DNA from 3 places in the Delftia tsuruhatensis genome. Region 3 is predicted to be linked to each of the others. Evidence: predicted binding sites of a transcription regulator. Region 3 holds the regulator's gene; each other region holds the start of a gene.

Region 1 (10,195 bases), 2.5 Mb from region 3:
GGCACGAACAGCTGGTGTTCGAAAACCACCCGGTGCTCGTTGCGTGGCGAGGGGTAGAGCGTGTACTCGGCGGTGTTGATGGTGAGTGTGGCCATGTGGGCTGCTGCGGCAAAGGTCCGGCTGCTGGGGACGGCAATGCTACCAAGTTCGCCACGGCATCACCGGCCTGCGACAATGCCTTCATGCAAGCCGTCCGTGTTTCCATCCAGACCGAAGACTTCGACGTATCCGCCGAACTGGCTGCCCTGCGCACCGGCGATGCGCGCGTGGGCGCGGTGTGCAGCTTCGTGGGCACGGTGCGCGACCGCAATGAGGGCGATGCCGTGGCCAGCATGGAGCTGGAGCACTACCCGGGCATGACGGAAAAGTCCATCGAAGCCATCATCGACGAGGCCGTGCAACGCTTCGGCATCCATGGCGCGCGGGTCATCCATCGCGTCGGACCGCTGCGTCCCATGGACCAGATCGTGCTCGTGGCCGTCACGGCATCGCACCGCGGCATGGCTTTCCAGGCCTGCGAATACATCATGGACTACCTCAAGTCGCTGGCGCCCTTCTGGAAGAAGGAGCAGACCCCGGCCGGCGCGCGCTGGGTCGATGCGCGCGTCAGCGACGAGCAGGCGCTGGCGCGCTGGCGCCAGTGAGGGGCTCAGGCCTTGTGGGGGGGCGCGTTTCGCAGCCACTGCGGCGGGCGGAACACCAGCAGGTTGCCGCAGATCACCAGCAGCAGGCCCGAGACGGCCAGCGGGGTCCAGACATAGCCTTCGACCAGGGCCGAGATGGCCAGGGCGACGATGGGAAACAGCACCGTGGCATAGGCGGCCTTCTCGGGGCCCATGCGTCCCACCAGGGTCAGGTAGGCCGTGAAGGCAATCACCGACCCCGGAATGGCCAGGTAAAGCCACGACCCGACATAGGACCAGCTTGTGTCGAAGCGCCAGGGCAGGCCCGCCACCAGCGCATAGGCGGACAGCGCCAGCGTACCCGCCAGCATGCCCCAGGCATTGGTCTGGGCCGGTCGCCAGCCCATGGACTGCAGCGAGGCCGACAGCATGTTGCCGCAGGAAAAGCACAGCGTACCCAGCACGGCCCAGCCCAGGCCCGGCAGGCTGGCATGCCGGCCTTCGCGCAGCTCGGGCCAGAACAGCACGGCCAGGCCCGCCAGGCCGAACACGCTGCCAGCCAGCACATGGGGCGCCAGCCTGCGTCCGTGCAGGATGCGCGCCAGCAGCGCGTTCCAGAGGTTGGCGCTGGAGAAGACCACGGCGGCCAGTCCGCTGGCCAGCGTCTCGCTGGCATGCATGAAGCATACGAAGTTGACGCTGAACAGGCACAGGCCCTGGGCCAGCACGCGCGGCAGCGCCGGGCCGCGCGGAACGCGCAGCTGCCTGGACCAGGCCAGCCAGGTGAACATCAGCACGGCGGCCAGGGCGAATCGATAGGCAATGGACAGCTCCACGGGCACGGAGCCCAGCTGCATCTTCAAGGCGATCCAGGTTGAGCCCCAGATCAGCACGACCAGGCAATAAAGGGTGGCAGTCATGGCGGCTGATGATGGCGCCACCGGCCCGGGAGCCATGGCAGATTCCTGCGGTTTGGTGGCATGGCCATCCACTGCCAGCCCGCCGTGGCCCCACAATCGCAGCCATGACGCCCACGCCGCTGCCCGAGCTGCCCCCCAGTCACCTTTGCCAGGTGCTGTCCCGCTCCAAGGCCTGCCTGCAGCGGCGCGCGCGCCTGAGCGAAGGCGTGGAGCTGGCCGTCTGGGCCAATGGGGACGACGAGGTGCGCTACTGCCAGCCCGGCCACCACACGCTGTCGGTCTATCTGGCCGGGGGTGAAGGGTCGCAGCTGAAGGAGCGGCCCGAGGCCATGGGTGCGCCGGGGCGCATCTGCATCTTCCCGCCTGAGGGCGAGTCCCACTGGCTGGTGCGCGCGCCGGTACAGTTCCTGCACCTTTACGTCTCCGATCTGGCCTGGGCCGGGCGCGTGGTCCGCATGCTCGACGCCGAGCCGCGCTCACGCACGCTGCGTCCGCAGATCTATGGCGATGACCTGGCCTTCAACGCCGGTGCCCGCTCATTGATGCGGCTGGACTGGCAGGACCCGCAGCAGCTGCTGCAGGCCGATACCATCGGGCAGCAATTGATCGACAGGCTGGTGCAGCAGTCGGCCACGCCGCGCCAGTTGCAGGCATTGCAGCGACCGCTGGGCGGGTTGTCGCAGGCCGCGCGGCGCAAGGTGCTGGACCATGTCCAGGAGCATCTGCATGACAGCAAGGCGCTGACCCTGGTGGCCCTGGCCCAGGTGGCCTGCCTGTCTGAATTCCACTTCGCGCGCATGTTCCGCCAGAGCATGGGCTGCACCGTGCACGAATGGGTGCTGCAGCAGCGCCTGGCGCGGGCCCGCCAGGCACTGCGGGCGCGCCAGGCGCCGCCGCTGGCCGACCTGGCCCTGGACTGCGGTTTTTCCAGCGCAAGCCATCTCGTGCGCAGCTTTCGCACGCATTTGGGTGTTACGCCTACGCAGTTCTCGCTCTTTCAGCGCAATGCTTGGCGCTGATCGGGAAACGGGCAGGGCAACCGGCTGGGCGCGACAGCGGGCTTGATCTGGCGCAAGCCGGCGCCCGTGTGGGCGCTGCACACCTTGAAATTTCCCCCGCAGGTATCAGATAAATCGCAGTGACCCTGTTTCAGGAGCAAAAGAAACACCATGCGAATCGACAAACTGACGACCAAGTTCCAGGAAGCCCTGGCCGACGCTCAGACGCTGGCCCTGGGCGGTGACCAATCCAATATCGAGCCCCTGCACCTGCTGGTGGCGCTGCTGCGCCAGGACGATGGCCCTCGCTCGCTGCTACAGCGCGCCGGCGCCAACGTCGGCCAGTTGCAGGCCGCGGCCGAGAAGGCCCTGGCCGACCTGCCGCGCGTGCAGCACCAGGACCAGGTCCAGGTAGGCTCCGAGCTGGGCCGCCTGCTGCAGGCCACGGAAAAGGAAGCCCTCAAGCGCGGCGACCAGTTCATCGCCAGTGAACTGTTCCTGCTGGCGCTGACCGACGGCAGCGGCAGCTCCACGCGCGCAGGCCAATTGCTCAAGGAAAGCGGCGTGACGCGCTCCACCCTGGAGTCCGCCATCAACGCCGTGCGCGGCGGCCAGACCATGGACAGCGCGGAAGGCGAAGGCCAGCGCGAGGCGCTCAAGAAGTACACGCTGGACCTGACCGAGCGTGCGCGCAGCGGCAAGCTCGACCCCGTGATCGGCCGTGACGACGAGATCCGCCGCTCCATCCAGGTGCTGCAGCGGCGCAGCAAGAACAATCCCGTGCTCATCGGCGAGCCCGGCGTGGGCAAGACCGCCATCGTCGAAGGCCTGGCCCAGCGCATCGTTGCCGGCGAGGTACCCGAGAGCCTGAAGAACAAGCGCGTGCTGTCGCTGGACATGGCGGGCCTGCTGGCCGGTGCCAAGTACCGCGGCGACTTCGAGGAGCGCCTGAAGTCCGTGCTCAAGGAGGTATCGCAGGAAGAGGGGCGCATCATCCTCTTCATCGACGAGATCCACACCATGGTCGGCGCCGGCAAGGCCGATGGTGCCATGGATGCCGGCAACATGCTCAAGCCCGCACTGGCGCGCGGCGAGTTGCACTGCATCGGCGCGACCACGCTGGACGAATACCGCAAATACATCGAGAAGGACGCGGCGCTGGAGCGCAGGTTCCAGAAGGTGCTCGTCGACGAGCCTTCGGTGGAGGACACCATCGCCATCCTTCGCGGCCTGCAGGTGCGCTATGAGGCCCACCACGGCGTGGACATCACCGATCCGGCCATCGTGGCCGCTGCCGAGCTCAGCCACCGCTACATCACGGACCGTTTCCTGCCCGACAAGGCCATCGACCTGATCGACGAGGCGGCGGCCAAGATCAAGATCGAGATCGATTCCAAGCCCGAGGCGATGGACAAGCTCGAGCGCCGGATGATCCAGCTCAAGATCGAGCGCGAGGCCATGAAGAAGGAAAAGGACGAGGCTTCGCAAAAGCGCCTGCAACTGATCGAGGAGGAACTCGGCAGCCTGGAGCGTGAATATGCCGACCTCGAGGAGATCTGGAAGAGCGAGAAGGCCAGTGCCCAGGGCTCGGAGCAGATCCGCAAGGAAATCGATCAGATCCGCATCCAGATCGAGGAGCTCAAGCGCAAGGGGGATTTCAACAAGGTCGCCGAGCTGCAGTACGGCAAGCTGCCGACGCTGGAGAAGCAGCTCAACGAGGTGCAGGCCAGCGAACAGGGACAGGGCGGTGCCCCGGCCCACCGGCTGCTGCGCACACAGGTCGGTGCCGAAGAGATTGCCGAAGTGGTCAGCCGCGCCACGGGCATTCCCGTGTCCAAGATGATGCAGGGCGAAAAGGACAAGCTGCTGCACATGGAGGACAGGCTGCATGACCGTGTGGTCGGCCAGGATGAGGCCATCTCGGCCGTGGCCAACGCCATCCGTCGCTCGCGCTCGGGTCTGTCCGATCCCAACCGCCCCACGGGCTCCTTCCTGTTCCTGGGTCCCACGGGCGTCGGCAAGACCGAGTTGTGCAAGGCCCTGGCAGGCTTCCTGTTCGACAGCGAGGACCATCTGGTGCGCATCGACATGAGCGAGTTCATGGAAAAGCATTCAGTGGCTCGCCTGATCGGCGCGCCTCCGGGCTACGTGGGCTACGAGGAGGGCGGCTACCTGACCGAGGCCGTGCGCCGCAAGCCCTACAGCGTGCTGCTGCTCGACGAGGTGGAGAAGGCCCATCCCGATGTCTTCAACGTGCTGCTGCAGGTGCTGGACGACGGCCGCCTGACCGACGGCCAGGGCCGCACCGTGGACTTCAAGAACACGGTCATCGTGATGACGAGCAACATCGGCTCCCTGCTGATCCAGTCCATGGTCGGCGAGGAATACGATGAGGTCAAGGATGCGGTCTGGGGGGAACTCAAGAACCATTTCCGGCCCGAATTCCTCAACCGCATCGACGAGACCGTTGTCTTCCATGCGCTGGATGCGAAAAATATCGAGTCCATCGCAAGGATTCAGCTCAAGCTGCTGGAGCGCCGTTTGGAGAAAATGGACCTTGCGCTGCAGGTGTCCGACCAGGCCCTGGCCGAACTGGCCAAGGTGGGTTTCGATCCCGTCTTCGGGGCCCGGCCGCTCAAGCGCGCGATCCAGCAGCGGATCGAGAACCCGCTGTCGAAACTGCTGCTCGAAGGGCGCTTTCCGCCCAAGAGCACGATTGCGGTGCATGTGGACCCGGTACAGGAACCGGGTGTATTCCGGTTCGATGCGGCAGATTCCGCCTGACGCACCGGACCTGCCAGGAAAGGCTTTGCTTTGAACGATTTCGTCGCCACCTTGACCCGCTGGGCCGTGCGCATCCTGCTGATGCTCGTGGGTCTGGTCTTCTTTGTCAGCCTGCTCACGGCGGCCGCGCTGCTGGCCCTGGTATGGGGCGTGCGCGCGCTGTGGGCCAGGTTCACGGGCCGGCCCGTGACGCCCTGGTCCATGCGCATGAGCCCGCGAGCGGGCTGGCAGACCGTCTACCGCTCGGGTTCGGAATGGATGGCGCAGCGGCCTCAACGTGCCTATGGCGCCGCCGAGGCCGGAGGCCGCCGTGCCGGCGTGCTGCCTGGCGCGGGTGAGGTGACCGACGTTCAGCCCCGTGAAGTGCGCGAGCCCTGAAGCGTCTTGCTTCAGCCTTTACGCGGCCTGCGCATCTTCGGTGTCGGGCTGTGCCTGCAGGCCCGTATAGTCTGTAACCCCCGGGAGCCCGTGCAAGGCTCCCTTTTTTTTCCTGCCGCCGTGTTCCGGCCGGACTGCGGCGCAGGCAAGCGTTTCTTATCATCGAGCCTATGACCCCGCTGGATCTCCACCGCGTCTTCGACCTTCAGTACCAGGCCAGTCGGGCGCAGGTGGACGTGCCGCTGCTGGTGCGGCGCGAGCGCCTGCTGCGCATGCAAAAACTGCTGGAAGAACATGGTCCCGTGCTGGCCGCGGCGGTGCAGGCTGACTTCGGCATGCGTTCGCCGCGGCTGACCGAGATGGTGGAGCTGTTCGTGCTGCGCAACCTGCTCAAGCACACGCTGCGCCACCTGGCGCGCTGGTCGGGACGCCAGAGGGTGCGCACGCCCCTGATGCTGCTGCCCGGACGAGGCTGGATCGAGCGCCAGCCCCTGGGCGTGGTCGGCGTGATCTCCCCCTGGAACTACCCGGTGCAGCTGGCCCTGGGCCCGGCCATCACGGCCCTGGCCGCCGGCAACCGCGTCATGCTCAAGCCCAGCGAACTCACGCCGCACACCTCGGCACAGATGGCGGCCCTGGTGGGGCAGTTCTTCGCGCCCGAGGAGTTCGCCGTCATCGAGGGCGACGTCAGCGTGGCCACGCAATTCTCCGGGCTGCATTTCGACCACCTGCTGTTCACCGGCTCGACGGCCGTGGGACGGCGCGTGGCCCAGGCCGCGGCGGCCCATCTGACGCCGACCACGCTGGAGCTGGGCGGCAAGTCGCCCTGCATCCTCTCCAGCGACTGCGACCTGGAGGAAGCAGCGCTGAAGATCGCGCATGGCAAGCTCGTCAACGCGGGGCAGACCTGCATCGCGCCCGACTATGTGCTGCTGCCGCGCGGCCAGGAGGCACAGTTCACCGAGGCCTTTCGCGCCGCCGCACGCCGCCTGTTCCCGCGCTTTGCCGGCAATCCCGACTACGCGGCCATCCTGACCAAGCGCCACCTGGCGCGCCTGCGCCAGATGCTGCGCCAGGCCCAGGGCATGGGCGCCCATGTCGAGTGGATGGAAGATGGCGGCACGGGACTGGATGGCGCAGAGGCCGGCTGGGGCGATGCCGTGGAGCGGCAGATGGCGCCTGCGCTGGTCTTCAATGCCACCAGCCAGATGCAGCTCATGCAGGAGGAGATCTTCGGGCCCATCCTGCCTGTGATCAGCTATGACCGGCTGGATGACGTGGTCGCCGCCATCAACGCCGGGCCCAGGCCGCTGGCCCTGTACTGGTTCGGACGGGACGAGAAGCTGCGTGATGCCGTGCTGTCGCGCACCATCAGCGGCGGGGTGACGGTCAACGACACCTTGCTGCATTTCGCCCACGAGAACCTTCCGTTCGGAGGCGTGGGCGACAGCGGCTGGGGGGCCTACCATTCGGAGCAGGGGTTTGCGCGGCTGAGCCACCAGAAGGCGGTGTTCGTGCAGTCGCGCTGGTCGGGCGCCTCGATGCTGTACCCGCCCTATGGGCCGAAGTTCGACCGCATCATGGCGCTGATGCGCCGCTGGCTGTGAAGCCCGGCAAGGCAGGATGGCAGGCTGTTCGCTCAGTCCTGCCTGCATCGCCATGAATTGTCAACTGATTCTTTGCCAGGCCTTGTGTCACATGCATCAGTTGCTCTTTTTTGAAGAGCATCTAGCACATCCGATAGCCAAGGGCAAGAAAACGAGCACAGCCGTACTTGCGTGCATGGCTAAGGCCTGCAGTGCACGCAAAAAGCGCGATTCCGGTGAAAATCACGCCCTTCTATTTTCACCTGTTTTCGTTTCGGTTTTTCCATGTCTAGTATCCAGGTTCGTCCAGCCACTCTCCGCGATGCAAAAGCGATTGCCCAGATCCATACTGCTTCCGCCATGGAGGCTTATCGAGGACTGGTCCCTGACGACCAGCTCAAAAGCATGTCGTCGGTAGAAAAGCGCCAGGCCTACTGGCGCGAGGCCATCGAATACTGCGAGCCCCAGGTGCAGGTGGCCATCGATGGCGACAAGATCGTGGGCTTTGTCGGTTTCGACCGCTCGCGTGACGAGAAGTCGCGCCAGACCACTGGCGAAATCTGGGCCATCTATGCCGCCCCTTCGCACTGGAACCAGGGCGTGGGCGTGGCCCTGTGGGACGCTGCGCGCGACGGTCTGCTGGAAGAAGGCTGCACCAATGTCACCTCGTGGGTGCCGCTGCGCAACGAGCGCGCACTGCGTTTCCATGAGCTCGCCGGCTTCAAGCGCGAGATGTCCACGGCCAAGACCGCCCAGATCGGCGGCCTCAAGATCGAAGAAGTGCGCCTCAAGCGCGCACTGAACTGATCTGGCCAGCGCGTCCATCCGCCCATCATCCACGGAGCAGCAGGCCATGTCTTCTTCCCGGAACTGGTCCCTGCTGCAGTGGCAGGAACAAGATGCCACGCACGCCGCGCTGTGGCGAATGGACAGCACCATGGCCGCGCCGCGCCGCATTGTCATCGCCGATGACAGCCTGCCTGCGGACCGTGCCTACCGGCTGGCCTGCGAGGGACAGGCCATGCTGTGGCGTGGCGATTTCCAGAACGCGCGCCAGCTGCTGCAGGCCCTGGGCCGGCGCCTGGACAAGGCGCCTGGCGCATCCTCGGCCAAGGCCCGCCATCGGCGCGCCGACGCGGATGACGGCAAGGCCGCGTTTCCCCATGCCTTTCACCTGCACCGCCAGGCGCAGGCACAGCGTGCCCGCATTCTGTCCAGCCTGCTGATCGAACTCGACGCCGGTTGGCGTTGTGCCTTGCGGCGGGCGCCCGACTGGAGCCTGGCCTGCGGTGAGGCCTGGGGCGACGTACCCCAGGACGAGGCGGCGGCCAGCGTGCTCGTTCCCTTGCGCGAACTGCTGGGTGCCCTGGGCGCCCATGAATGGCGCAAGAAGGGCGTGGCGCTGGCCGTGCCGGGCCTGCCGCCATTGAGCATCCACCCGCACTACGGCGTGTTTTCCCCGGTGCGTGGCGAGTACCTGGACCTGGTGGCGCAGGCACCGCTGCCCGCGGCGGTACGGCAGGCCCAGGCGCCCGTCTGGGATATCGGCGTGGGCACGGGCGTGCTGTCCGCCATCTTGCTGCACCGTGGCGTGCAACAGGTGGTGGCGACCGATCTGAGTGACCGGGCGCTGGCCTGCGCGCAGGACAATCTGCAGCGGCTGGGCCTGGCCCGGCGCGTGGATCTGCGCCATGCCGACCTGTTCCCCGAAGGCCGGGCCGCCCTGGTGGTCTGCAATCCCCCGTGGCTGCCGGGCAAGGCCAGTTCCCTGCTGGAGCAGGCCGTCTACGACGAAGGCAGCCGCATGCTGCGCGGCTTTGTCCAGGGCCTTGCCAGCCATCTGCAGCCGGAGGGCGAAGGCTGGCTGATCCTGTCGGACCTGGCAGAGCACCTGAAGCTGCGCTCGCGCGACGAACTGCTGGGGTGGATCGAGGCGGCGGGCCTGAAGGTCCTGGGCCGGCAAGACATTCGTCCGCGCCATGGCAAGGCCATGGATGCCGCCGATCCGCTGCATGCAGCGCGAGCGGCGGAGCTGACCTCGCTGTGGAGGCTGGCGGCGGCCTGAGTCAGGCGCTGGATGCGGTCTCGTGCGGCAGCAGGTGCCGCAGCCGCTCGCGCAGAGCCTCGGCGCGTTCGCTGCCCGCATGCTCATGCACGGTCAGCAGCAATCGCTGAGCGGCGTCCTGGAGCGCGGGCAGGTCACGCGCCTCGCGCAGCAGATGGCGCAGCGCCTGGGCCTTGTCCTCGTGGCGGTTGGCGAACAGGCGCTCGCACATGTCGAACAGGTACATGCGCGTGCCGGCAAGATTCAACGGGGTGGTGGTCGATGGAGCAGTGGACTCCACAGGTCCTGGATCCATGGATGCGGCGGGTGCCATGGCCGGGGGCTCGGGGGCTGCCGATGGAGCAGCGTCCGCCACGCGCTGGAGGTAGCCTGCGGCGATCAACCGCCGGACCAGTTCCCCGGCTTGCGCACCCAGGACTTGCTGCAATTGCGCGTCGGTTCGGCCATCGGCCATCAGCAGCACGGAGCGCTCGCGCAGCGGCAGGCTGCGGCGGCCGGGCTGCAGCTCTTCAAGGGCCTTTGCGGTTTTTTGCAGCATGGGCAGCAGGGGGAGTCCGACAAACCCCGATTGCACGTTACATGAATGACCGTGGCATGACGAAGCCATGACAACTCGCCCTGCGCAAGGTCTTGCCGCAAGGGCACAATCGCCTGCCGCAGCATGGCGGGCCGTGGTTCCTGGTGGTGCAGGCCGTCTGCTTCCCATGAGCGCAAGGTTTGATCTGTAACAAAGGACGGGATCCCGGACTCCGGGACAAAGGTGATGAGACTGTTGCTGGCGCCCATGGAGGGCTTGCTCGATTTTGTGTTGCGCGATGTGCTCACGCGTGTCGGAGGCGCT
Region 2 (10,195 bases), 2.5 Mb from region 3:
TGGCAGGGCCACCATGGCCAGGCCCAGGCCGCCCCATACCCCCATGCGCACGGGCAGGTCCACCCATTCCCAGGCGTGGGCCGGCCCCCAGCTCAGCGCAGCCGACAGCGCCGAGACGCCGATGCCGATGACGATGGCCGAACTGGCCAGCATGGCACGCCGGCCCATGTGGCGCATCACGCAGTAGGCCAGCAGGCAAGGCGCCCACAGGCCCAGCATCACGCACAGCATTTCCGTGACAGGCGACAGCGGCGTCAGCGGCGACTCGCGCAGGGGCAGCCACATGAGAAAGGGCGTGCCTTCCAGCAGGTCGAGCAGGCCCTGCTCCAGCCGCTCCAGCACCTGGCCCAGGCCGAAGGGCACGGCCGCAGGAAACAGCAGCGCCCAGGGCCACAAGGCCAGCAGTACCATGGCGCCGCCGCCGTCCTCGCCCAGCCAGTGCGTGCGAAAGGCGCTCCAGCGTGCCAGCGCACCCAGACGCTCCAGCAGCAGGGCCAGCAGCGCGCCCGCCAGCGTACCCGCCGCGTTGAGCACCAGGTCCAGGTTGGAGGGAACGCGCCGCGGCAGGTAGATCTGCAGGAACTCCATGCCCAGCGACAGCAGCGTGCCCGCCAGCGCGGCCAGCGGGACGGCCGCGCGCGGATGGCCGCTGCGCACCAGCGCCAGCGCCAGGAAAAAGCCCAGCGGCGCATAGCCGACGATATTGGTATTGACGTCGAACCAGGTCCAGTACGGCGGCGGGATCCTGGCTGTCAGGAACACCAGCGGATCTATGCCCTGGGCCCGCCAGCCGTCGAAAGGAAACAGGCTGGCGAAAACGATGAGCGCCGCGTAGACCAGCGCCAGCGGCCAGGCAGAAGTCTTTTGCAACACGCCCTGCCTCCCTGCACCTGGATTCAAAAGGGTTTGACCACCACCAGGATGACGATGGCCACCAGCAGCAGCACCGGCACCTCGTTGAAGACACGGAACCAGCGGTGGCTGTGCTGGTCCTGGTTGTCGATGAGCTTGCGCAGCAGCCGCGCACAGGCATGGTGGTAGCCGATGACCAGCAGCACACCCGCCAGCTTGGCGTGCATCCAGCCGTTGCCCGCTCCCTTGCCTATGCCGTAGCCCAGGTACAGCCACAGGCCCAGGCCCAGGGCCGGCACGGCCAGCAGCGTGGTGAAGCGCAGCAGCTTGCGCGCCATCAGCAGCAGGCGCTCGCGCTCAGCCACCGAGCCGGGCGTGACCAGGGCCAGGTTGACGAAGATGCGCGGCAGATAGAACAGGCCCGCGAACCAGCTTGCCACGAAAACGATATGAAAGGCTTTGACCCACAGCATGCGGGCAGTGTACGTGCGTACAGGAGTGTGCCGGCCTGCGCGGGGACAAAAGCCGACTCTGCCGTGACGGCGTCGCAAGCCCGGTCCGAAGCCCTGCGGCGGGAATGGGGCACAATTTTCGGCATGCATCTGTCCAGCCCCACTCCCTTCCCGCACAACCGCCCCCGCCGCCTGCGCCGCGACGCCTTCACGCGCAATCTCGTGCGCGAGAACCGGCTGACGGCCCATGACCTCATCTACCCCGTGTTCGTGCACGAGGGCACGAGCCACCGCGAGGCCGTACCCTCCATGCCCGGCGTGGACCGCCTGAGCCTGGACCTGCTGCTGCCCGTGGCCGAACAATGCGTGCAACTGGAGATCCCCTTCCTGGCGCTGTTCCCCGCCATCGACGCCTCGCTCAAGACGCCCGACGGCAAGGAGGCGCTCAACCCCGACGGGCTGATCCCGCGCGTGGTGCGCGCGCTCAAGAAGGAGTTCCCGCAACTGGGCGTGATGACCGACGTGGCCCTGGACCCCTACACCAGCCACGGCCAGGACGGCATCCTGGACGACAGCGGCTACATCATCAACGACGAGACCGTCGAAGTGCTGGTCGGCCAGGCCCTGACCCATGCCGATGCCGGCGTGGACATGGTGGCCCCCAGCGACATGATGGACGGCCGCATCGGTGCCATCCGCGAGGCGCTGGAGAGCCATGGCCACATCCACACGCGCATCATGGCCTACAGTGCCAAGTACGCCAGCGCCTTCTACGGCCCGTTCCGCGATGCCGTGGGCACGCGCGGCGCGCTGGGCAAGGCCGACAAGAACGTCTACCAGATGGACCCCGCCAACACCGACGAGGCGTTGCGCGAGGTGGCCCAGGACCTGGCCGAAGGCGCCGACATGGTCATGGTCAAGCCCGGCATGCCCTACCTGGACGTGGTGCGCCGCGTCAAGGACGAGTTCGGCGTGCCCACCTTCGCCTACCAGGTCAGCGGCGAGTACGCCATGCTCAAGGCCGCGGCCGCCAACGGCTGGCTGGACCATGACCAGGTGATGATGGAATCACTGCTGGCCTTCAAGCGTGCGGGCGCCGACGGCATCCTGACCTATTTCGCCATCGACGCCGCGCGCAAGCTGCGCGGCTGAGCCCGGCACCGGCATGCGCATCTTCCATCTGCAGGCCGCAGGCGTCACCGAGCTGCAAGACCTTCCTCAGCAGCCACCGGCCCAGGGCTTCGTCTGGATTTCCTGCACGCGCGCCACGCTGCAGGCCCGGCTGGCCGACGTGCAGCGCACGCTGCAGGCGCTGACCGGCCAGCAGCTGGTGGACCTGCATGTCTCGGACCTGCTCAACGCCCAGCTGCCCTCGCGCTATGACTACACCTCGCAGTACGACCTGCTGGTGTTCCGGCGCCTGGCGGCCGCGCAGGCCACGGCGCCGGAGGCGCCGGCTGCACCCGCCAGCCCTGCCGTGCGGCGCAGCGGCCCGCCCGTGCTGCGCCACATCGACACCAGCCCCGTGGGCTTTGCCCTGTTCGATCAGGTGCTGCTGTCCGTGCACCCGGGCGACTGCACCGTGCGCGACGCCTATGCCGCGCGCCTGCTGGCGGCCATGCCCACCGACCTGCGCGAGGGGCGCCTTAGCCCCTCGCCGGGCGCGCGTATCCCGGCCAGCCCGTCCGATCTGATGCTGCGCGTGGTCAACCTCATCGTGGACGGCTTCCTGGACCTGCGCCGCGAGCTGTCACGCCAGCTCGACCACTGGCAGACAGAACTGCTGCGCCCGCGCACGCGCTTTTCCAACTGGAGCGCCCTGCTGGACGCGCGCCTGGCCTTGCACGAACTGGACGATGTCTGCGAAGACCAGCGCGCTGCCATCCAGGACTGGATCGACGCGCTGGAGACCTGGCCGGCCCCCGAGGGTGCCGCCGCGCTGCGCGAACTGGACCTGCTCAAGGTGCGCAGCCGCGACGTGCTCGAACACATAGAGCGCGTGGTCCACCATGTGCGCCGGCTGGAGCAGAGCACCGAGACCGTGGTGCAGATGCATTTTTCCGTGCAAAGCAACCGCACCAACGACATCATGCGCACGCTGACCGTGCTGACCGCCGTCTTCCTGCCACTGAACCTGATCGCGGGCATCTTCGGCATGAATTTCGAGTTCATTCCGCTGGTGCACAAGCAGGATGGATTCTGGTGGGCCATGGCCTCGATGGCGCTGATCGCCGTGGGACTGACCGCCTTCTTCTGGAACAAGCGCTACATGGCGCGCACCGCAAAGGACTGAACCCATGGCCTCCAGGACCTCCCCCCTGTCCCGCCGCCACCTGCTGACGGCCGCCGCCAGCCTGCCGCTGGGCCACGCCGCCCACGCCGCGCCGGCCGGCCGCAGCCCCTCGCAGCAGGCCACCGTGCTCACCGTCAGCGGCCCCGGCGTGCGCGGCAACCGGGGGCCGCTGCACCCGGTCAGCGACCTGCTGCTGAAAAACCAGGGCCTGTCCTTCGACGTGGCCTGGGCTACGGATGCCGACGCGCTGCAGCGCCTGCCCGCCGTGGAGATCACGCCCCACATCGAATACGACGGCCAGCCCCACCGCCTGCGCGGTCCGCTGCTGGCCAGCGTGCTGCAGGCCGCCGGCGTGGACGCTGCGGCCGCCGCCGCCCAGGGCCACTGGCTCCACCTGCAGGCCATCGACGGCTACCGCGCCCGCCTGCCGCTGGCCCAGGCCCTGCAATGGCGCATGCTGCTGGTCACGCACATGGATGACGCACGTCTGGGCCTGGGCGGCCTGGGCCCGCAATGGGCCATGTATGACGCCGACCGCATTGCCGAGCTGGCCGGCAGGCCCCTCAAGGAGCGCTTTGCCCAGGCGCCCTGGGGGCTGTACTACATGGGGCTGCACGCGCAACAGCCCCGGGACTGAGCCCGTCAGGCCAGGTGCTGGTCGAAGAAGGCCAGCGTGCGATCGCGCGCCTGCAAGGCGCTGGCCTCGTCGTAGGCGCTGCGCTGGTCGCAGTTGAAGCCATGGTCGGCGTCGTAAAGATGCACCTGCACATGCTTTTGCGCCTGGGCGAAGAGCTGCACGGCGTCCACGGGAATGTGCTGGTCGCGGCGGCCGAAGTGGGCGATCACGGGACACAGCGGCTGGCGCCCCATCTCCAGCGGGGTGGTCATGCCCCCGCCGTAGTAGCAGGCCGCCGCCGACAGCCCCGGCAGGTTGCAGGCGGCGCGCCAGGCCCACAGGCCGCCCCAGCAAAAGCCGACGATGCCCACCTTGCCGCCCGGCACCAGCGTGGCGGCATGGGCGATGGCGGCCTCGATCTCGGGCAGCACGCCGGGCGGGGGCAGCGCCTCGGCGGCGGATTTCAGCGCCATGCCCTTGGCGCGGTCGGCATCGCCGTAGCCCAGGTCCACACCAGCCTCGACACGCGTGAACAGCGACGGCGCCACGGCCATATAGCCGCGGGCAGCCAGGCGGTCGGCCACGGCGCGGATATGGGCGTTGACGCCGAAGATCTCCTGCAGCACCACGACGGCGCCGCGCGCAGGCACATCGGGCCGCGCCACCCAGGCCGGCGAAGCCGTGCCATCCAACGAAGTCAACTGCACGAAACTGCCCATGTCCGCATTCCTTTCTGTCTGAGAACCTGTTGTGATTTCCCGGTGGGCGGGCGGGCTCCGCAGTGCTGTAATGGCGGCGGGCCGGCCCGTGCGGCGATTCTTTCACAGGAGACATTCGATGGAGCGATAAGCCGTTCTCATCAAGCACGGCAGGTTTCCCGACTCCGGTGGCAACCCTCAGAGAACCTCATGGACCTCAAACCCCTGATCACGCTGGTGGCCATCATCAACCCGCTGGCCATCGTCCCCTTCTTCATCCACTACACGGAGGGCTTCAGCGCCCAGCAGCGCCGGCAGACCATACGCACGGCGGCGCTGGCCTCGTTCTGCGTCATCGCCGCCTGCGCCATCATCGGGCTGCAGGTGCTGGATTTCTTCAACATCTCGCTGCAAAGCTTTCAGGTCGGCGGCGGCCTGCTGCTGCTGATCAGCGCGATGAACATGCTCAACGCGCGCCCGGCCGAGGAGCGGCCCAATGCCGCGACGCTGGCCGCCGGCGCGGAGAAGGCCGCCATGGGTGATAGCATCGCCGTGGTGCCGCTGACGATTCCGCTGTTGACCGGGCCGGCGGCCATGTCCACCGTGGTGATCTACGCCGACCAGGCGCGCAGCATCTGGCAGCACCTGGCCCTGGTCGGCTATGGCGTGGTGGTGGCGGCGGTGGTGATGGTCTGCTTCTCGCTTGCCGACCCTATCGCCCGTGTGCTGGGCAAGACCGGCATCAACGTGATGACCCGGCTCATGGGCCTGATCCTCGCTGCACTGGCCGTGGAGGTGATGGCCGGCGGGCTGGTGAAGATCTTCCCCATCCTCGCCTCCCGCGCCATCGCGCCCTGAGACCGGTGGCCCGGCCGGGGCGCGGAGCCCGGCTCAGGCGGGCACGGCCCGGACAGGTTGCGCGCTGCCATCGCAGGCGCCACCGCAACCCGTGATGACCTGCTCGGGCAGCACCTCGGGATGCGCAAGGGCTCCCGTGGCGGGATCGAAGCCTGCGCTGCGCAGATGCAATGCCAGCGCCGCATCCATGGTCTGCGCATGGTGGACGAACCAGGAGGCCAGCTCCGCCGCCATGCTGCGGATGACGGCCAGTTCGCCGGCCGCCGCCTTGTTCGCGCCCTCGCGCATCACCTGCAGCACCACCTTGTGCTGCAGGCTGTGGCAGTTGCTGCTGGAAAAGCGCGTGGACTGCATCCAGCGGTCTTCCTGATCGAAATGCACCTGCGTATGCGCGATCAACTCATCCCAGCGCGCGCACAGCTGCGCGTCCGGCGCGGCTTCCACCTCGGCCAGCAGCAGCACGAACTCCTGATGCACCTCGTCCATGGCCGGCAACTCCAATGCCAGCGCTCCGCTCCATTCCAGCACGGCCATATGCTTCTCCTGCCTTCATCGTGAAAGCCTGCAGCTTAGGAACGGCACCGCCCAACCCGGTTGACCCACATCAGCCAACCTGAAAACAGCAAAGCCCCGCGAGCGGGGCTTTCAATCGGAACTGAGCGCGTCGGCCAAAAACTGGCGCTACCCAAAATCAGGGACGGCGAGCGAGAGCCTAAGCCGGCCGCGCCGCCCCGCAGCGAGGCTGCCGTCCCCCTCCCCCGCGAAGCGGGTAGAGAGGCGCCGTGCAACGGGGGGAAGCGGCGTCAGCCGCTCAGGGGGAGCTTACTTACTGTCCAAACTTTCGCTTGGCATCCGCCACGCAGGTGTCCTTGGCGGCGCCGCTCATGGTGTCGCAACGGGCCTTGGCAGCCTTGTAGTCGGCTTCGCGGGTTTCTTCGGCAGCGTCCTTGCGGGTTTCTGCCACGTTGGCAGCCTTGGCTGCGGGGTTGGCAGCGGGTTCGGCCTGGGCCTTGTTCACCTTGGCGGCTTCCACGGCGTGCACGTGGGCGGCCTTGGCATCCTTCACGCACACATCCTTGGCGTCGCCCTTGAGGTCGTCACACTTTTCCTTGGCGATGTCGTAGTCGGCATCGGCCTTGGCGATGAGCGCCTTTTCACTGTTCTTGGGCGAGGGATTGCGGCGCGACTCCAGTTCGGCCTTGGCCACGTTTTCCTGGCCCTTGGCCTGCTTCTCGCAGACGTCCTTGGCGTTGCCCTTCAGCGGCTTGCACTGTTCCTTGGCGGCCTTGTATTCGGTCTCGATCTGGTTCTTGGCGGCCGTGTGCTCCGCATTGGTCATGGCCATGGCGCCGGAGGCCATCAGGCCCAGGGCGACAGCGGAAAGCATGTGGCGAAAGCGTTGCGGTGCTTGCATGATGGAACTCCTTGTATTTGTACTGAACCGGCCCTTGGTGCCTGCGGTGGCGGGCCATTGGTGCGTGCCCTCGGGCACGCTGGCTGTCTGTCGGGGAGCGGGTGGTGGCGCCGGCCAGGGAGTCCGTGCCACCCGCGGGGTCCACACTCGTCAGTCTTCGAAGCGGAAGTCGGGATGGCGCTTTTGCCATTCGGTCAGCTGCTTTTCGGCAGCGTCGCGGGCCAGGCCCTGGCGCTCCTGCAGCTTGCCCAGGAACTGTTCGCGCTTGCCGGCGATGACGTCCAGGTCATCGTCGGTGAGCTTGCCCCATTGCTCACGGATCTTGCCGGTGAACTGCTTCCAGTTGCCCTTGATGCGGTCTTCATTCATGGCTTGGTCCTTTCAGTGATGTTGAAGTCGTGCCGTGCAATCAGGCCTTGTTTTTTCAAAGCCGCTATCTGCATCAGCGACGGTTTCACTGTAAAAAACCTGGCGCTCCCGCGCCGTAGTCTGCGCCTAGCGTTGCTGGTCGTCCCAGGGGCAGCCCGGGTGGTGGGATCGGGACTACAGCCCCTGACGGACACGCTGGAAGCCGAAAGTCAGGCGACGACAAAAACAGCCGGAGGATGCACTGCACCAACCGGCTGTCTTGTGAAGAGGTGGAAGGGAAGTGAAGGGGTCAGTGTCCCTGCTGCCCCAGCCAAGCATCGATCTGCGCGATCGCCTCATCGGCCGCCCTGGCCAGGGCCTGGGCACCACCGGCGGCATCACCCGAAACCGCGGGACTGCGCACCTCGAACACCTTCTGCCCCAACAGGCGGTCCACCGCACCACTTTGCTCGACCAGGGTGGCGCGCAGCCGCAGCACGCCCGCGCTGGAGCCGGGCGCGTCAAAGACCTGGCTGAACTCCTCGATGTCCACGCGCAGCAGCGTCGGCACCGCGCCCTGCGCGCGCGGCTGGGCCACGCTTTCACTGCTGGCGAGCACGGGACGTTGCAGGCCCAGCTGGCTGCGCAAGCGCTGTTGCAGCAACAGGGCCGGGGGCTGGCTCCAGCGCGCATGCTGGTAGGGGCGCAGTTCCTGGCCGTTGGCATAGGCCAGGCGATAGAGCATGGCAGTGCTGCCGTCGGACAGGGCCGGGGCCTCCACATCGGCCAGGGCCAGTGGTGTACGCGTGGGCGCAGCGGTTGCGGTGGCAGCGGCAGGCACAGGTGCGGAAGCGGGAAGCGGCGCCAGGCCGAAGTCATAGCGTGCGGGCTGGGCCGGAGGCTGGGGCAGGGCCGAGCAGCCGGTCAGCAGCGCCAGGGCTGCGGCCAGGGCGACGCTGGCCAAGGTGGTCTTGCGAGAGATGGGCATGCGGATTCCTCGGTCAGGGCTGGGTCGCTGCGGACGGGACGACAAAGCCCGGCTCGCCAGGCCCAGGGCGGGCCTGGCCCGGACCGTAGATCACGGCCTGGGGGTTGTCGCTGAAGCGGCTGGCGGCCGTGCCCATCTGGCGGGCCGCACGCGAGACATCGTCGGCCGCGCGGTTGGCATGGGGTACCGTGGTGCGGCCCAGGGTATCGGCCATTCGGGTCAGCGCGCGCGTGCTCTGCGCGATCTGCTCCAGCGGCCCGTCCTGTGCGTTCACGCGGCGCACGGTCTGCTGCAGCTCGGAGGCCACGGAAGCGGCGCCGTTGCTGGCCTTCTCCAGGGACTGAAGGGTGTTGCGCGCATCGGTGACGAGCTGCGGCATCTGGCTGGCCAGCGCGCGGTCCATGTTCTGCGTGAGCTGCTGCACGCCTGCGGCAGCAGCGGCAATGTTCTCCAGCGCCTGGCTCACACGCTTCTGGTTGTCGGTGTCCAGCATGTCGCTCAGGCGGCGGGAGATCTCGTCGGCACGCTCCAGCAACACCTGGCCCTGGTCGGCCAGCATGCTCAGCGGCGAGGACCGCAGCGGCAAGCGCGGCAGCCCGCTGGGACCGGCCGGCAGCTGGGGCTGCGGCTGGTCGGCATCGTCGAGCTGCACATGGGCCAGCCCCGTGACCCCCTGGTAGCCCAGCACGGCGAACGTGGTCGGCGTGATGGGCGTGTCCACACCGACGGCGATACGGATCAGCACATTGCCATTGGTCTGCGGATCGAACCCGATGCGCGTGACCTTGCCCACGGCCACGCCCTTGTAGCGCACCGCCGCCTGGGCCTGCAGCCCGCTGATGCCATCCTTGGTGGACAGCTCATAGAGGTTGTACTGGCGCGTATCGCGCGTCAGCCAGACCGCCAGCCCCGCCAGCAGGGCCGCCACGACCAGCACGAAGATGCCGGCCGCCATGGCATGTGATTTGTTTTCCATGTCAATGATCCATAACGTTAGCCCAGCGAACAAGGCATGCAGCCGCCACCAGAGCACAGCCTTCAAAACTGGCGCAGCCCCCAACGTGGGACAGCGAGCAAGGGCCGCCCCGCAGCGAGGCTGTCGTCCCCCCCCGCGCAGCGAGAGGGGGGAAGGCGCGAAGCGACTCAGGGGGGCTTCTCATACCGTGCTCATCGCGCGCCTGCCGCGCTCGCCCTGGAAGAAATGCGCGATGAACGGATGCTTGAACTCGGCCACCTCGCGCGGCGGGCCGCTGACCAGCACTTTCTTCTCGGCCAGCACGGCCACGCGCGAGGACAGGGCGAACAGCGTGTCCAGGTCGTGGGTGACCATGATGACGGTCAGGCCCAGCTCGGCACGCAGCTCGCGCAGCAGGTCGCAGAATTCGTCGGAGCTCGTGGGGTCCAGGCCCGCCGTGGGTTCGTCCAGCAGCAGCAGCGGCGGATCCATGATCAGCGCGCGCGCCAGCGCCACGCGCTTGATCATGCCGCCGGACAGGTCCGCCGGCATGCGCGTGGCATGCTCGGGCTTGAGGCCCACCATCTGCAGCTTGACCAGGGCCGCGTCGCGCACCAGATCGTCGGGCAGGGTGCCCTGCTCTCGCAGGGCAAAGGCCACGTTGTCCAGCACGCTGAAGGCCGAGTACAGCGCGCCATGCTGGAACAGCATGCCCACGCGG
Region 3 (10,195 bases):
GTGGTCCGGCTGGTCAGCCACGACAGGCTTTCCATGGCCAGCGCCGAGGCGGCGCCCAGGCTGGCATAGCCGGCCAGCCGCCCGCCATGGAACAGCGCCGTGCGCAGCCACAGACGACTTTGCAGCCCGTGGACGGTGACGGGCTGGGCACCACGGCCCTCGCCCGCCTGGCCGGAAGTGACCACGCCGCAGGGCGCGGCGCACATGGCAAGGCAATGGGGCCCGCCAACGAGCCCCATGATCAAGGCGGTCCAGAGCAGCGACAACAGCATGGGGGCTAGATGATGCGCGAAAAACGCGCCCGGTTCTTGTCCGCCTGCAGATACCGGTCGAACAGCATGGCCACGCCGCGCACGAAGTACCAGCCCATGGGCGTGACCTGGAAGCCCTCGTCGCTGATCTGCACCAGGCCCTTGTCCTGCAGATCCTCCAGCGCCGCCATCTCGGGCGCGAAATATTCGCGAAAGCCCAGCAGCCAGGCCTGCTCCATGGGCTCGAACAGCACGGCGCCCTGGCACATGATGGCCATGATGACGGCGCGGCGCACCAGGTCGTCGCGCGACAGCGCCAGGCCTCTCACCACGGGCAACTGGCCGGCGTCGATGGCGTCGTAGTACTCCTCCAGCGTCTTGGCGTTCTGGCTGTAGCTGGCTCCCACCTTGCCGATGGCCGACACGCCCAGCGCGATCAGGTCGCAGTCGGGCTGGGTGCTGTAGCCCTGGAAGTTGCGGTGCAGCCGCCCCTGGCGCTTGGCCACGGCCAGCGCATCCTCGGGCAACGCGAAGTGGTCCATGCCCACATAGACATAGCCGCCGTCCATGAAAGCCGCGATGGAGCGCGAGAGCATGGCCAGCTTGTCGGCGCCCTGGGGCAGATCCTCGGAAGCGATACGCCGCTGCGGCTTGAAGCGCTCGGGCAGATGGGCGTAGGCGTACAGGGCGATGCGATCCGGCCGCAGCGCGTTGACCTGCGCCAGCGTGCGCTCGAAGGACTCGGGCGTCTGCCTGGGCAGGCCGTAGATCAGGTCCACATTGATGGAGGCAAAGCCCAGCCGGCGCGCGGCGGCCACCAGCTCGAACACCTGCGCGGCCGGCTGCACGCGGTGCACGGCGATCTGCACCTGCTCGTCGAAGTCCTGCACGCCGAAGCTCAGGCGGTTGAAGCCCAGTTCCTTGAGCACCGCCAGGCGTTCGGCGGTGACGGTGCGTGGATCGACCTCGATGGAGTACTCCCCCCCGGCCTCCAGCCTGAAGTGCTCGCGCAGCAGGCCCATCAGCGTGCGCAGCTCCTCGTCCGAGAAGAAGGTGGGCGTGCCGCCGCCCAGGTGCAGCTGGCTGACGGCCTGGCCCTTGCCGCAGTGGGCGGTGTGCAGGGCGATCTCGCGGGCCAGGTAGTCCAGGTAGACCGCAGCACGGTCATGGTGGCGCGTGACGATCTTGTTGCAGGCGCAGTAGTAGCACAGCGATTCGCAGAACGGCACATGCACATACAGCGACAAAGGCATGGCACGTGCTGCGGTACTCGATTTGCGTTGTTGCAGCGCCAGGATATAGTCCTCTGCACCAAAGGCCTCCACGAAACGGTCGGCGGTGGGGAACGAGGTGTATCGGGGCCCCGGTACGTCGAAGCGACGCAGCAGCTCTGGGGTGACAGCGGTCATGGGTTTTTTCCTCTAATACCTTGACTGTGCCGCAGGGCATCGGCCCCGTCCTTGACTCACATCAAGAGTTGTTTGAGGCACTGCTGCGACAATTTGATCCAACTCATCGCCATCCACGAGGTCACCACTGGCACGCCACTGTGCCGCTGATGTTTACTCCATGAACCTTCAGACCATCAAAGCCTCCTGCTCCAACTGCAACCTGCGCGAACTGTGCATGCCCATGGGGCTGGATGCCGAGCAGATGCAGCGCATCGACGACATCGTGGCCACGCGCCGCAAGGTCAAGCGCGGCGGCCTGCTGTTTCGCAACGGCGAGGCCTTCACCTCGCTGTATGCCATCCGCACGGGCTTCTTCAAGACCTGCGTGGCCACCGAGGACGGTCGCGACCAGGTCACGGGCTTTCAGATGGCCGGCGAGATCATCGGGCTGGACGGCATCGTCAACGACCATCACACCTGCGATGCCGTGGCCCTGGAGGATGCCGAGGTCTGCGTCATGCCCTTCGACAAGCTCGAGCACCTGTCGCGCGAGGTCACGGCCCTGCAAAACCACGTGCACAAGGTCATGAGCCGCGAGATCGTGCGCGAGCACGGCGTCATGCTGCTGCTGGGCAGCATGCGCGCCGAGGAGCGCCTGGCCGCCTTCGTGCTCAACCTGGTGCAGCGCCTGCATGCACGCGGCTTTTCCAAGTCCGAGCTGGTGCTGCGCATGACGCGCGAGGAGATCGGCAGCTACCTGGGCCTGAAGCTGGAGACCGTCAGCCGCACGTTCTCCAAGTTCGCCGAGGAGAACATCATCGAGGTGCGCCAGCGCCACCTGCGCATCCTGGACACGGATGCGCTCAAGCGCATCGTCAACAGCCAGCAATGCCAGTAGGGCATGCCAGACGCCCCTTGCGGAAATGATGAAGGCCCGCGAAAGCGGGCCTTGTTGCTTGCGGGGTGACCAGGGGAGCGGATCAGTCGCGTCCCAGTCCCTGCAGGGCCAGATCCGGGTCGGGCTCGGAGACGATGCCGTCGTTGAGGTCGCGTGCCGAGCGGCCCAGCATGATGGTCATGAGGCTGGACAGCATGGTCACGGCCCAGAACGCGAAGAAGGCCAGCGTATAGATCCCCTGGCGGGACCAGCCCAGGTCGCCGAGCCAGTGCAGCTCCAGCGGGTCCACGAAGGCAAAGACCAGCATCTCCATCACGGCGGCCGCCAGGAAGGCAGGCCAGGCAATCCACATCCAGCGTTGGGCCAACATCAGCGATCTCCTTGGGCTGTCGAGGGGCACGTTGATTGTGCGCCCCGCCAAAGCATGCCGCCAAGCCCCACGCAGCCCCGCCGGCCTGTAGGAAACCCTCACCCGTCGCGCATGCCGGAGACGGGGTTCACCATGCAAAAAAAGGCCGCATTGCGGCCTCCTGCAAGGATGCGCGGCGTTCAGCGGTCCGTGGGGTGGTCGTACGCCGGCGTGGCCGCATGGTTGCGGCCTGTGACGGCGGGCGCCAGGCTCTTGGGAACTTCGCGCGCGCCGCCTGCACGTTCATTGATCTCGATGCCGTTGCGGTAGTAGTCGGGGTCGATCACGGGGTCGGCCCCATTGATCGCGATGATGGCCGTGACCACGCCGGCCACCACCACGGCGGCCGGACCGGCCACCACGAGCCAGACATGGGCGAACTTCCACCAGGGCTTGCCGGCGTCCGGGTGCGGAGCGGACGGGGCGGCCGAAGGGACTGCGGGACTCGAAGACATGGGAAACCTCTTTCTTTCAAGCGGCACACGCGGCATGCGCCGCGCGTTCCGGGAACATTACCTGGGAACCAGGAAGACCGCCTTCTCGGACGCCCGGCCCGCACCTGCCGCCACGGCATCGATGTCGAAGAATACGGTGTGCGAGCCCGGCTCGGCGGAACCGTAGGGAATCTGCAGGCGCGCCGCGATGCCGCGCGTCTCGGCGGGGCCGACCTCGACCTCCTGCTCCGAGGCCAGCTCCAGGCCGTCCAGGCCGTGGGCGCTGATGCGGTAGCGCTGGGCCTGCTCGGTGGCGTTCATGATCTGCAGGCGGTAGACATTCTCCAGCTTGCCGCCCGCGACGATGCGCGACAGCGAGGCCCGGTCGCGGATCACGTCCACCTTGACCGACTGGCGCAGCGCCAGGCTCACGATCATGGCCGTGCTCAGGCCGACCAGCACGGCCGAGTAGATCAGCACGCGGGGCCGGAAGATGCGGCGCAGCACCTGGGCGCGCCGCCAGGCACCGGCCATGGCGTTCTGCGTGGTCAGGCGGATCAGGCCGCGCGGGTACTCCATCCTGTCCATGATGGAGTTGCAGGCGTCTATGCACAGGCCGCAGCCTATGCACTCGTATTGCAGGCCGTTGCGGATGTCGATGCCCACGGGGCAGACCTGCACGCACATCTTGCAGTCGATGCAGTCGCCCAGGCCCTGGGCCTTGTGGTCCACCTTCTTGGTGCGCGGCGCGCGCGGCTCGCCACGGCCCGTGTCGTAGCTGACGATCATCGTGTCCTTGTCGAACATGGCGCTCTGAAAGCGCGCATAGGGACACATGTACTTGCAGACCTGCTCGCGCATGTAGCCCGCATTGCCATAGGTGGCGAAGCCGTAGAACAGCACCCAGAATATCTGCCAGCTGCCCTGCAGCGCCAGCAGCTCGGCTCCCAGTTCGCGGATGGGCACGAAATAGCCCACGAAGGTGAAGCCCGTCCACAGCGCGATGGCGATCCACAGGAACTGCTTGAGCAACTTCTTCCAGAGCTTCTCGAAGGTCCAGCCGTTCTTGTCCAGGCGCATGCGGGCACTGCGGTCGCCTTCGACCTTGCGCTCCACCCACATGAAGATCTCGGTATAGACGGTCTGCGGGCAGGAGAAACCGCACCACAGGCGCCCGGCCACGGCCGTGAACAGGAACAGCGCCAGCGCCGAGACGATCAGCAGCCCGGCCAGGTAGATGAAGTCCTGGGGGTACAGCACCAGCCCGAACAGGTAAAAGCGCCGAGCGCCCAGGTCGAACAGCACCATCTGGCGCTGCCCCCACTCCAGCCAGGGCAGGCCGTAGAAAACCAGTTGCGTGAGAAACACCAGGGCCCAGCGCCAGCGTGCGAACACCCCGCTGATGGAGCGTGCGTAGACCTTCTTCTCGGACTCGAACATCGACACCAGCTGGTCCGGATCGGGTGTGGCCGACCCATGCGCAGCCGGCGTGATCGGAATGACTTTGCGGGGAGGCTTCCCGGCGTCATCGCCGCTCTCGGGCTTCATGGTGGGTTCCTTTGTTTTTTTGAAATATCTGAAAACTCAAAAGCCAAAAAAGGCGGCGCCGGGGCACCGCCTTCTTCATCTTTTACTGCGCCGGGGCGCCGTCCTTGTGGGACATGCCCCAGACGTAGGAAGCAAGCACCGCGATCTGCGCCTCGGTCAGCTTGTCCTTCTGGGCCGGCATCTCGTTGTGCTTGCCGTTGTTGATCATGGCCGTGATGGCCGCCTCGCCCCAGCCGTGCAGCCAGATGTCGTCGGTCAGGTTGGGCGCGCCCAGGGCCTGGTTGCCCTTGCCGTCCATGCCATGGCAGGCCGCGCAGGCCGTGAACTTGGACTTGCCCAGCGAGGCCTTGAGCGAGTCGTGCGGGCTGCCCGACAGGCTCAGCACATAGTGCGAGAGATTGCGCACGTCATCAGGCGTGCCCACGGCGGCGGCCATGGGAGGCATGATGCCGACGCGCCCGCCCGTGATGGTTTCCCGGATCTTCTCGGGCGTGCCGCCATGCAGCCAGTCGCCATCGGTCAGATTGGGGAAGCTCTTGCCACCGCGCGCATCCGAGCCGTGGCACTGTGCGCAGTTGTTCATGAACAGGCGCTCGCCGATGGCCATGGCCTGGGGATCCTTGGCCATTTCCTCGGTGGACATGCTCGTGAACTTGGCGTACAGCGGCTCCAGGTCCGCGCGGGCCTTGGCCATCTCGTTCTCATAGGCGCCCAGCTGCGACCAGCCCAGCTTGCCCGCGAACGAGCCCAGGCCCGGGTAGGCCGCCAGGTAGGCGAAGCCGAACACCGAGGTGATGATGAACAGCCACATCCACCACTTGGGCATGGGGTTGTTCAGCTCGCGCAGGTCCTCGTCCCAGACGTGGCCCGTGGTGTTGTCGGCGGAGGGGACCACCTTCTTGCGCGCGGTGAGATACAGCAGCAGCAGGCAGCCGATGATGCCGCCCAGCGTGATCGCCGTGACGTAGATCGACCAGAAGTTGTTTACGAAATCGCTCATGGGAAGTTCTCGTTCTGGTGGAGGGACTCAGTCTTGCTCGAACGGCAACTGGGCGGCCTCGTCGAAACGCGCCTGGTTGCGGCGGGCGAACGCCCACCACCAGATGCCGATGAAGCAGGCCAGAGAGGCCAGCGTGGCCACGATGCGCATGGTGGTGATGTCCATGTCGCTCTCCTTTACTTGACCGAACGGCCCAGCACCTGCAGGTAGGCGATGACGGCTTCCATTTCCGTCTTGCCCTTGACCTGTTCGGCGGCGCCGCTGATTTCCTCGTCGCTGTAGGGCACGCCCACCTTGCGCAGCGCGCCCATGTGCCGGGCAACCACGGTGTCGTCCACCTTGTTCTTCTCCAGCCAGGGATACGCGGGCATGTTGGACTCGGGCACCACGTCGCGCGGGTTGTTCAGGTGGATGCGATGCCATTCATCGCTGTACTTGCCACCCACGCGGTGCAGGTCCGGGCCCGTGCGCTTGGAGCCCCACTGGAAGGGGTGGTCGTAGACGAACTCCCCTGCCACCGAGTAGTGGCCATAGCGCATGGTCTCGGCGCGGAAGGGACGGATCATCTGCGAGTGGCAGTTGTAGCAACCCTCGCGCAGATAGACATCGCGGCCCATCAGCTGCAAGGGCGTGTAGGGCTTGAGGCCCGCCACGGCCTCGGTCGTGGACTTCTGGAAGAACAGCGGAACGATTTCCACCAGCCCGCCGACGGCGACCACCAGCAGGGTCAGCACGATCAGCAGGAAGTTGTTGGTTTCCACCTTCTCGTGGGAAAAGCTCTTGGGAGCGGTATGGTTGTGATCGGACATGAGTAATGCTCCTAGACGCTCAGGCGTGGGCCACGACGGCAGGCACGGCCACCTTCACCGAACGACCCGAGATCGCGGTCTTCCAGGTGTTCCACAGCATCACCAGCATGCCGCCCAGGTACAGCAGGCCACCGGCCACGCGGATCACGTAGAACGGATAGCTGGCCTTGACGCTTTCGACGAAGGTGTAGGTCAGCGTGCCATCGGGATTGACGGCGCGCCACATCAGGCCCTGCATCACACCGGCGATCCACATCGCGGCGATGTACAGCACGATGCCGATGGTGGCCATCCAGAAGTGCAGCTCGATGGCGCCCACCGAGTACATCCTGGTCTTGCCGAACAGGCGCGGGATCAGGTAGTACAGGGAGCCCATGGTGATCAGGCCCACCCAGCCCAGGGCGCCCGAGTGCACGTGGCCCACGGTCCAGTCGGTGTAGTGCGACAGCGCGTTGACGGTCTTGATCGACATCATCGGGCCCTCGAACGTGGACATGCCGTAGAACGACAGGGACACGATCAGGAAGCGCAGGATGGGGTCGTCGCGCAGCTTGTGCCAGGCGCCCGACAGCGTCATCACGCCGTTGATCATGCCGCCCCAGCTGGGAGCCAGCAGGATCAGCGAGAACACCATGCCCACGGACTGCGTCCAGTCGGGCAGCGCGGTGTAGTGCAGATGGTGGGGGCCCGCCCACATGTAGGTGAAGATCAGCGCCCAGAAGTGGACGATGGACAGGCGGTAGCTGTAGACCGGGCGGCCGGCCTGCTTGGGGATGAAGTAATACATCATGCCCAGGAAGCCCGCGGTCAGGAAGAAGCCCACGGCGTTGTGACCGTACCACCATTGCACCATGGCGTCCTGCACGCCCGCATAGGCCGAGTAGCTCTTCATCCAGCCGGCCGGGATGGCCGCGCTGTTGACGATGTGCAGCAGGGCCACGGCGATGATGAAGGCGCCGAAGAACCAGTTGGCCACATAGATGTGGCGGACCTTGCGGATGCCGATGGTCCCGAAGAACACGATGGCATACGAGACCCAGGTGACGGCGATCAGCAGGTCGATCGGCCATTCCAGCTCGGCGTACTCCTTGCCCTGGGTATAGCCCAGCGGCAGGCTGATCGCGGCGGCCACGATGACCAGCTGCCAGCCCCAGAACGTCAGGCTCGCCAGCTTGGGCATGAACAGCCGCGTCTGGCAGGTGCGCTGCACCACGTAGTAGCTGGTTGCGAACAGCGCCGACCCGCCGAAGGCGAAGATCACGGCGTTCGTGTGCAGCGGACGCAGGCGTCCGTAGCTCAGCCATGGAATGCCGAAGTTGAGTTCCGGCCAGGCCAGCTGCGAGGCGATCAACACCCCGACAGCCATGCCCACCACCCCCCAGACGACGGCCATGATAGAGAACTGCCTTACGACGGAATCGTCGTAATAGACAGCCTTGTTATTTGAACTTTCCATCGTGCACCCCTTAGATTGCTATCAAAGTGTTACTTTCTTCGCTGTCGGGCGTGTTGACCCACGTCAATCGTCCCGAAGAATGCGTTCGCCCTCTTGTTCCACGCTCTCGAACTGCCCGCGATACACGGCCCACCACAGGGCCGCGAGGATGGCCAGCACCAGCACCACCGACAGCGGGATCAGCAAATAGAGAATGTCCATGTTCAGAACCTCCCCACCGTTGCGGTGGAGCCCGTCGGCATGGTGACGGACGCTGCGGGCGCAGCAGGCGTGCCCGTGTGATTCGCCAGGGCCGGTGGCAGGCCGCGCGCCAGGCGCGCGGCGTTGAGCACCACCAGCAGCGAACTCAGCGCCATTCCCAGGCCGGCCACCCAGGCCGGCATGAAGCCCGCCAGGGCCAGGGGAATGGACACCGCGTTGTAGGCGGCGGCCCAGGCCATGTTCTGGCGCACCACCTGCAGCGTGCGGCGCGACAGCAGACAGGCCTGGAGCACCAGTTCCAGGCTGTCGCCCAGAACGACGAAATCAGCACGTGATTGTGCCAGCGGCACTGCTCTGCCAAAAGCAAAAGAGACATGCGCTCCAGCCAAAACCGGGCCGTCGTTGAGCCCGTCGCCGACCATGGCCACATGGCGGCCGCCCGCCTGCGCCTGCTGCATGCGCGCCAGCTTGTCCTGCGGGCTGCAGCCGCCCTCGGCCCGGGCAATGCCCACGCGGGCCGCCATGGCGAGTGCGGCATCCTCGCGGTCTCCGGACAGCAGCATCACCTCGACGCCCATCTGGCCCAGCGCCCGCACGACGGCAGACGCCTCGGGCCGCACATCCTCGCTGAGCACGAAGCGCGCCAGCGTGCGCCAGCCCTGCTGCGTCTGCTCGGCCAGCAGCACGCCCTGCACGGGCTGCTCGCCCGCCACGCCCGCGTGCAGGGCCGAACCCAGCCGCAGGTGGCGCTGCCCGGCCGGCCCCTGCACCACGGCGTCCAGGCCCAGGCCGGCCATCTCCTGCACGGTGTCCAGCGTCCAGGCCGTCGTGGCGTCGGCACCGGCCTGCGCAATGGCGCGCGAGGCCGGGTGGATGGACTGGCGGGCCAGCAGCGCCGCCAGCGCCAGCACCTCGCCGGCATCCTCCCCGGGTGCGGGCTCGAAGGAGGACAGGGCCAGACCATCGCGTGTGAGCGTTCCGGTCTTGTCGAACACCAGGGTGTCCACCGCGGCCAGTGCCTCCAGCCCCTGGAGGTTTCGCACCAGCACGCCGCTGCGTGCCAGCGTGCCCGCGGCCGTGAGCATGGCCACGGGAGTCGCCAGCGACAAGGCGCAGGGGCAGGTCACGATGAGCACGGCCACGGCCACCATCATGGCCTTGCCGGGATCGGTGGGCCACCACCAGATGGCGGCGCCCAGCGCTGCCAGCAGCACGACCACCAGGAAGGGCCGCGCCACCTTGTCGGCCAGCTGGGCCAGGCGCGGCTTTTGCAGCGATGCGCTTTCCATGAGGCCCACGATCTGGGCGAAGCGCGTGTCCGCGCCCACGCCGTCCACGCGCACATCGACCACGGCGTCGAGGTTGTAGCTGCCGGCCGTGACACCGTCGCCCTCGGCGCGCACCACGGGCGTGGATTCGCCGGTGAGCAGGGCCTCGTCCGCATGGGTGCGGCCGCGCACGATGGTGCCGTCCGCGGGAAAGGCCTCGCCACCGAGCACGCGCACCAGGTCGCCCGGGCGCAGGCGGCGCGTGGCCACGCGCTCGAACTGGCCGTCGGCGCGCGCGCGCAGCACGGCGTCGGGCAGGCGGTTCATCACCGCTTCCAGTGCACCGGCCGTGCGATCGCGCAGGCGCAACTCCAGCCAGCGGCCGGACAGCAGGAAGAACACGAACATGGTCAGCGAGTCGTAGAAGACTTCCTCGCCGAAGGGCCCCGACGGATCGAAAGTGCCCAGCGAGCTGATCACGAAGGTGATCAGCATGCCCAGCGCCACGGGCAGGTCCATGCTCACGCGGC

What was found. Region 3 encodes FNR, which switches genes on or off when oxygen is low (the NO sensors DNR and NnrR bind a similar motif). Its sites were predicted from a motif close to TTGATNNNNATCAA; they were not measured.
Region 1: a site for FNR is predicted at 2,605-2,618, ahead of clpB (ATP-dependent chaperone ClpB). Genes of this name have one in related genera too.
Region 2: a site for FNR is predicted at 6,364-6,377, ahead of L1Z78_RS01965 (hemerythrin domain-containing protein). Genes of this name have one in related genera too.

Annotation. Positions count from the first base shown of each region.
Region 1 is NZ_LR813084.1:1,582,321-1,592,515, forward strand. It holds gene L1Z78_RS07175 (hypothetical protein) at 1-95, opposite strand, end outside; gene moaE (molybdopterin synthase catalytic subunit MoaE) at 183-644, shown strand; gene L1Z78_RS07185 (DMT family transporter) at 650-1,543, opposite strand; gene L1Z78_RS07190 (helix-turn-helix domain-containing protein) at 1,648-2,562, shown strand; gene clpB (ATP-dependent chaperone ClpB) at 2,713-5,325, shown strand; gene L1Z78_RS07200 (hypothetical protein) at 5,356-5,703, shown strand; gene L1Z78_RS07205 (coniferyl aldehyde dehydrogenase) at 5,874-7,310, shown strand; gene L1Z78_RS07210 (GNAT family N-acetyltransferase) at 7,575-8,096, shown strand; gene L1Z78_RS07215 (N5-glutamine methyltransferase family protein) at 8,143-9,354, shown strand; gene L1Z78_RS07220 (hypothetical protein) at 9,356-9,892, opposite strand; gene L1Z78_RS07225 (tRNA dihydrouridine synthase) at 10,118-10,195, shown strand, end outside.
Region 2 is NZ_LR813084.1:430,710-440,904, reverse strand. It holds gene L1Z78_RS02000 (VanZ family protein) at 1-873, opposite strand, end outside; gene L1Z78_RS01995 (CopD family protein) at 897-1,325, opposite strand; gene hemB (porphobilinogen synthase) at 1,449-2,456, shown strand; gene L1Z78_RS01985 (magnesium transporter CorA family protein) at 2,470-3,597, shown strand; gene L1Z78_RS01980 (molybdopterin-dependent oxidoreductase) at 3,602-4,234, shown strand; gene L1Z78_RS01975 (dienelactone hydrolase family protein) at 4,240-4,932, opposite strand; gene L1Z78_RS01970 (MarC family protein) at 5,122-5,769, shown strand; gene L1Z78_RS01965 (hemerythrin domain-containing protein) at 5,803-6,303, opposite strand; gene L1Z78_RS01960 (hypothetical protein) at 6,596-7,183, opposite strand; gene L1Z78_RS01955 (CsbD family protein) at 7,334-7,552, opposite strand; gene L1Z78_RS01950 (ABC-type transport auxiliary lipoprotein family protein) at 7,842-8,519, opposite strand; gene L1Z78_RS01945 (MlaD family protein) at 8,533-9,495, opposite strand; gene L1Z78_RS01940 (ABC transporter ATP-binding protein) at 9,676-10,195, opposite strand, start outside.
Region 3 is NZ_LR813084.1:4,034,004-4,044,198, forward strand. It holds gene L1Z78_RS18255 (sulfite exporter TauE/SafE family protein) at 1-272, opposite strand, end outside; gene hemN (oxygen-independent coproporphyrinogen III oxidase) at 278-1,660, opposite strand; gene fnr (fumarate/nitrate reduction transcriptional regulator Fnr) at 1,821-2,540, shown strand; gene L1Z78_RS18270 (hypothetical protein) at 2,623-2,910, opposite strand; gene L1Z78_RS18275 (FixH family protein) at 3,090-3,404, opposite strand; gene ccoG (cytochrome c oxidase accessory protein CcoG) at 3,462-4,931, opposite strand; gene ccoP (cytochrome-c oxidase, cbb3-type subunit III) at 5,014-5,931, opposite strand; gene L1Z78_RS18290 (cbb3-type cytochrome oxidase subunit 3) at 5,959-6,096, opposite strand; gene ccoO (cytochrome-c oxidase, cbb3-type subunit II) at 6,108-6,740, opposite strand; gene ccoN (cytochrome-c oxidase, cbb3-type subunit I) at 6,760-8,196, opposite strand; gene ccoS (cbb3-type cytochrome oxidase assembly protein CcoS) at 8,260-8,397, opposite strand; gene L1Z78_RS18310 (heavy metal translocating P-type ATPase) at 8,400-10,195, opposite strand, start outside.